Regions from separate parts of the Priestia sp. Y58 genome, predicted to be linked through region 2. Evidence: a T-box and tRNA genes for the amino acid it is inferred to sense, from the RefSeq annotation. Region 2 holds a T-box; the other holds one or more tRNA genes.
What was found. The T-box of region 2 lies ahead of MMB68_RS04655 (valine--tRNA ligase). A T-box ahead of a tRNA ligase gene usually reads a tRNA of that ligase, here a tRNA-Val.
Positions count from the first base shown of each region.

Region 1: it encodes a tRNA-Val, which carries the amino acid that the T-box ahead of MMB68_RS04655 (valine--tRNA ligase) is inferred to sense. The anticodon was not compared.

Region 1 covers NZ_JAKWFL010000005.1:276,533-279,959, forward strand. Annotated here, with positions in the region: gene MMB68_RS17210 (copper homeostasis protein CutC) at 1-108, opposite strand, end outside; gene MMB68_RS17215 (DEAD/DEAH box helicase) at 173-1,618, opposite strand; tRNA gene MMB68_RS17220 (tRNA-Val) at 1,787-1,858, opposite strand; gene MMB68_RS17225 (arylamine N-acetyltransferase family protein) at 2,129-2,884, shown strand; gene MMB68_RS17230 (Lrp/AsnC family transcriptional regulator) at 2,912-3,361, opposite strand.
Region 2 covers NZ_JAKWFL010000001.1:875,243-878,669, forward strand. Annotated here, with positions in the region: gene MMB68_RS04655 (valine--tRNA ligase) at 1-2,019, opposite strand, end outside; T-box leader at 2,102-2,346, opposite strand; gene MMB68_RS04660 (hypothetical protein) at 2,577-2,774, shown strand; gene ysxE (spore coat protein YsxE) at 2,786-3,427, opposite strand, start outside.

The DNA.
Region 1 (3,427 bases), on a different contig from region 2:
GCCTCCTTGACTGAGATTGTCACATAATTCAATGCGGTCTGCTCCTAGCTTTTCTGCTTTTTTTGCCTGCTCATACCCTTCTACACACGCTTCTTTTATGTACTTCATACTCTCAACTCCTTTATTGTCTCTATAAATAAAGCCCATCTTTAAAAAGATGGACTTCCTTCTGCTATTTAATTGCCTTATGAACTTTTAGTTTCTTTCCTTTAATCGTTTTGTTTTTCATTGCTTGTAACACTTTTGGACCTTTTCCATTCAAAATCTCTACATAAGAGACATTTTCTTGGATCGTAATAATTCCAATATCGTCTGCGGTTACTCCGTCTAACTTTGCAATTGTTCCCACAAAATCAACCGCTCTAATTTTCTTTTTCTTTCCTCCGTTAAAATACAGCTTCATAATGTTTTTATTTAATGACTCGCTTTTATCTTTTTTAACTTCTGGACGCTCATTGATTTTTTCAGTAAAAGCGGATGCTGCCTGCTGTACTTCTTCTTTAGAAGGAGGGGTAGATGTTGGAATTGAAAAACCGATATATTCTTCAATTTCCGATAGCATTCTCTCTTCATAAGGCGTTACAAATGTGATGGCTTTCCCGTTTTTACCGGCACGTCCCGTTCTTCCTGTACGGTGAACGTAGCTTTCTTTTTCTAACGGAAGGTCGTAGTTAATAACGTGTGTGATATTATCAATATCAATGCCTCTCGCAGCTACATCTGTCGCCACTAAATAGCGAAATTTACCTTTTTTGAAATCATTCATAACCTCAAAACGGTCTTCTTGCACCATTGCCCCGTGAATTTTATCACAAGGATATCCAAGATCATCTAAATCGTCTAACAGCGTATTTACCTGCTCTTGCGTGCGGCAAAAAATGATGCAGCTGTCCGGATTTTCTACTGTGGTTACGTCTTTCAGCAGTTCAAATTTACGTTCGTTTTCTACTGATATAACAGAATGGTCAATCGTACTTGTCGTTAATCCGTTTGCTTTGATTTCAATATCAACCGGTTTTTTCATATACTTGCGAGAAAGCTCTTCAATATCTTCAGGAAGCGTAGCGGAGAAAAGCATCGTTACACGCTCACTAGGAAGATGTTGAATAATTGCTTCTACTTGGTCAATAAAACCCATATTTAGCATTTCATCTGCTTCATCAATAACCAAATAACGAATTTTTTCTAATGCAAGCGTTTCTTTTTCTATATGATCAAGCACTCGTCCAGGCGTACCTACAACAATATGTGTTTTTTGCTTTAATTCTACTTTTTGCTTGGCAAACGGTGATTTTCCGTAGACAGCTGCTGCTTTAATTCGCTTAAAACGGCCGATATTTGTAATATCTTCTTTTACCTGCGCAGCCAGCTCTCGTGTAGGTGTTAACACTAAGGCCTGGGGCTTATTTTCTTCCCAGTTAACTAATTCACACAGTGGAATGCCAAAGGAAGCCGTTTTTCCACTTCCTGTTTGAGACTTCACGACAACATCTCTTTCTTCTAGCGCGATAGGAAGCACCTTGCTTTGTACTTCCGTAGGATGATTGTATTGCAGGCTAGAAAGCGCCTTAGCTACCTTGTCACTAAGACCATATTGACTAAAACTTCTTTGATTCATTTTGTACCCTCATTTATTTTAAATTAGTGATTATCTTTATCATGACCTGATGCACTATGTTTCATTATACTTTAATTCTTCTATACGCGCTCAAGATTTAATATAGCATTGATTTGTCAAACAAAAGAGAAAAACCGCTCTCTTATTAATAAGAAAACGGCTTTGGTATGAGCGATGAGGGATTCGAACCCCCGACCCCATCCCTGTCAAGGATGTATTCTCCCACTGAACTAATCGCTCGTGATATGTATTGACTATATTATAGAAAGAGTTATCCAATTTTGTCAACTATTTTTCCATAGTTCCGAAGTTGGAAGGACCGCCGTTACTTTTGATAAAATAAAAACATGCCATAAAGGAGCGTGACGGGATGAAAGTACCAACTTTAAAAATTGGCAGCCGTGTACTTCAAGGATTCGCTTCCAAAAAGACAATTGAAAAAACGCTGTTACATGAACATTCTTCTAGGCCTGAAGACAGAGAGAAATGATTTACTAAGAGGTGTATTTGATGAATATTAATTACTATTTTAGCCGGTTTTTAGCTAAGAGACCAGATAGTCCAACCTATGAAAGCTTAGCCGCTTTACAGAACAAGCATATGCTTCATATTCCGTTTGAGAACTTAGACGTTTTGTCTCAAACCCCTATTATCATTGATTTAGAACGAATTTTTCAAAAAGTAATTGTAAATTTGCGTGGAGGGTTTTGCTACGAATTAAACGGTCTATTTGGCTGGCTGTTAAAAGAAAGCGGATATGAAGTCTCTTACGTTTCAGCTACCGTCAAAAAACCCGACGGCACGTGGACCATTGAAGGAAGTCACGCTACAAACCTTGTAACGATTGAGAATCAGTCTTACATCGTAGACGTTGGATTTGGAGATTCTGTGCGCAAACCAATGCCTTTAAATGGCGAAGTAGTAAGAGATGTAAGCGGCTCTTATCGTATGACAAACGTTGCTGAGCATATGTATGAGTTGCAGCGATGGGAAGATAATGTATGGAAAACACTCTACCGTGTGTCTACGCTTCCTAAGAAACTGACTGACTTTACTCCTATGTGTGAGTTCAATCAAACGTCAGCTGATTCTCCGTTTGTACACAAACGTCTTGTTACGATCGCAACACTTACAGGGCGCATTACCCTCTCCGGTGAAACGCTGACTGTAACAGATGGTGAAAAAAAGACGAAAAGGAACGTTTCAGAAGAAGAAATACCTGATATTTTACAAAATCATTTTTATATTATTAAAGGATTTTATTAATATGTCTTTATACGAAAAACCGGCCTCTTATGGGGCCGGTTTTTGTACAGGAGTAATCATCCTGTTTTCTACAGGCGACTTTAAAATAATTGAAGTATTTACATTTCCATAAGGAATCAGTTCATCCACCAGCATTCGAAGTCCATCCATTCCGGACACGGCTGCTTTGATAAAGTAAGAAACCGGCCCCGTTACGCGATGACATTCAAGCACGTCTTCATTTTGCTCAATAAAGTCTTCAAACTCCTCTGGTTTTCTTTTTAATTCGCTTACTTGAATAAATAGCTGTGTATCTCTTCCTAAAGCTTTCGGAGACACCGTAGCGCTGAAACGCTGGATCACTCCTCGTTCCTGAAGACGCTGCAGTCTTTCTGATACGCTTGGACGGCTAAGAGCCAGCTTTTTTGATAAATCACTAATCGTCATACGTCCGTCCCTTTGCAAAATAGACAATAGTTGTGCATCGATTTGATCCATCCAAACCTTTCCTTTCAAAATGAATATAATAAATAAAATCTTTATTCAAGTTGATAACAGAACAAG
Region 2 (3,427 bases):
TAAAATTGAGCGAGTTGTCTTTTTAGCTGCTTCATCTTCTCCGTAAAGAGGAAGTTTAGCCATTTCAATGTACCAATCGCAGAAATCATCCCAAATAAAGTTATAGAGAATGCGTCCAACTTCACCAAATTCATATTTGTCAGCTAATTTTGTTACGTGCTCAATCGTTTCATTTAAGCGCGTTAAAATCCATTTATCAGCAACAGACTTTTCGCCTGATAAATCAAGCTCTTCAAATGTGATGCCGTCCATGTTCATTAATGCAAAACGAGAAGCATTCCAAATTTTATTTGCAAAGTTCCACGTCGCTTCGACTTTTTCAAAGCTGAAGCGTAAATCTTGTCCTGGTGAGCTTCCTGTAGATAAGAAGTAACGAAGAGAATCCGCACCGTATTTCTCGATTACTTCCATTGGATCTACACCGTTACCAAGTGATTTACTCATTTTACGACCTTCAGCATCTCGTACAAGACCGTGAATGAGTACATCGTCAAACGGACGTTTACCCGTAAATTCAAGACCTTGGAAAATCATACGAGATACCCAGAAGAAAATAATATCGTAGCCCGTTACAAGCACGTTTGTTGGGTAGTAGCGTTTGAAATCAGCTGCATCCACATCAGGCCAGCCCATTGTTGAGAATGGCCATAGCGCTGAACTGAACCATGTGTCTAATACATCTGAATCTTGTTCCCAGTTTTCGATATCTGCTGGAGCCTCATGATCTACGTATACTTCTCCAGTTTCTTTATGATACCAAGCTGGAATACGGTGTCCCCACCAAAGCTGACGCGAAATACACCAGTCGCGAATATTTTCCATCCAGTGTAAGTATGTCTTTTCAAAACGATCAGGCACAAAGTTTACTTTTTCTTCTTGTTTTTGAAGATCTACTGCTTTATCTGCTAACGGCTGCATTTTTACAAACCACTGAGTTGATAAATAAGGTTCAACAACGGCGCCGCTTCGTTCACTGTGACCTACTGAATGCATATGGTCTTCAATGTTGAACAATACACCGTCTTCTTGAAGGTCTTTAACAATTTGCTTACGGCAAGCAAAACGATCCATTCCTTCATATTTACCTGCTTTGTCATTCATCGTACCATCTTGATTCATCACTAAAATACGCTCTAAATTATGACGGTTTCCAATTTCAAAATCGTTCGGGTCATGAGCAGGCGTAATTTTTACCGCACCAGAACCGAATTCCATATCTACATAATCATCGCCTACGATTGGAATTTCACGACCTACAATCGGAAGGACAACCTTTTTGCCAATTAAGTGCTTATAGCGATCATCTTCAGGGTGAACAGCTACAGCCGTATCTCCTAGCATTGTTTCAGGACGAGTTGTTGCGATTTCGATATGTCCAGAACCATCTGCCAACGGATAGCGCATATGATAAAACGCACCTTGTACATCTTTGTAAATAACCTCGATGTCTGAAAGAGCTGTTTTCGTAGCTGGATCCCAGTTAATGATATATTCTCCGCGATAGATTAACCCTTTTTTGTAAAGCGTTACGAATACTTCGCGCACTGCTTTAGAAAGGCCTTCATCAAGCGTGAAGCGCTCGCGTGAATAGTCTAAGCCAAGTCCTAGCTTCGACCACTGCTGGCGAATAAAGCTTGCATATTCTTCTTTCCATTTCCACGTTTCGGCTACAAAATTTTCGCGGCCTAGATCGTAGCGGCTTTTCCCTTCGCTGCGAAGCTTTTCTTCTACTTTTGCCTGCGTTGCAATCCCCGCATGGTCCATGCCAGGAAGCCACAAAACGTCATAGCCTTGCATGCGCTTCATACGCGTTAGGATGTCTTGTAACGTTGTATCCCAAGCGTGGCCTAAATGCAGCTTGCCCGTTACGTTTGGGGGTGGAATTACAATTGTATATGGCTCTTTTTCAGGGTCATTTGTTGCTTCAAAAAACTTCCCGTCTAACCAATACTGATAACGATTTTCTTCAACGGCTTTTGGATCATACTTCGTTGGAAGAGTCACTTCTTTTTCAGACATAATGTATACCTCCATAATATAAAGTTTCAGTCTTTAGAAACTGTGTAAAGCTTTTATAAACATAAAAAAACTCCTTTCCTAATAAAAGGACGAAAGGAGTTGATTTCGCGGTACCACCTTTTTTTATAGACGTATCCCGTTTGATAAGCCTATACACTTCATTTCATAACGGTTGATTAACCGGCTTTTTCTACTGAGCTATGCAGCTGTTCAAAAAAGCTACTCATAGGCGACATTCCGAGTGCACATTCTTAAGAAATCTCACAGCAGCTGATTTCTCTCTCTGAAAGACGAACATCCCGTACTCTTCCTATTCACTGTATTTATGTATGAATTTCTCTTAATTATACTATATGAAAAAATGTTGAATCGTCAATAATCTTCTCCATTTTTTTATGATTATATTCATAATTTTTTTGTTCTGCTCTTTATTTTTTCATTCGCTCACTAATTTTGGAAATAAAATGAAGAGCCCACTCAAAAAAATGGCACCATTTCTTTCTTTTTTCATATACTTACTTTAACCTGAGCACGTGGATTGAAAGGGGCATGTACAAATGAAGAAACGAATAAATGTAAATTCGTATCAGCTGCAGCGGTGGCTCAAAACAGCAGGAGCGGCTTGTGGACAGTTTATTGTTCCTTTAACAATTTTTCAAGGTATACGTACACTATTTTTCCCTACAACCTTTGATGTACTGTTGTTGGCATTGCTTGCCATACTAGCAGTTGCTTTATATTCGGACTGGATTTAAAAACCCAAGCGCTATTCGTTCGCTTGGGCTTGTGCAGCTGCTTCCGCTGCCATTTTTTTTTGCTGATCTACTTCAAATATTTTAATATTGAGCTGTTCAATGTTTTTCGTCAGCCAGTATGCTCGAATAAATGACTGCATATGTTCAAGCTCTGTTTTACTTTCTTTATGCTGCCTATATTGAACAATACACTGATACAAAGGTTCTGGAAACGCCAAATAACTGTGTAAAAGCAGCCGTTCCTCTTCTCTGAGAGCAAAATGTTTTTCATACGTACTAAACCACTCATAGCTATCATAGGTAGTTACTGGGTATGTGCGAAGAGTACGGAAATAAAATGAGACCAAATCATAAATCGGTGAAGCATCTTTTGCATGTTCAAAATTAATAAAAAAACCATTCCCCCGTTCGTCATAGATAAAATGTTTAGCCGATAGCTTTCCATGAGACGTAACCAGCCGGATCTTTTCCTTTTCTTCCATTTCATCGTTCCACTGATCGAGCTTTCCAAAACCAAACTCAAGCGCTCTTGTCATTTCATAATAAAATGTACAGTAATGCAATTCAAACGGGGACATATACACTTTCTTCTCGCATTCTACTACATACTGCTTCAGCTCTTCCTGACGTTTTTCCCACGTTTCTTTCATCGA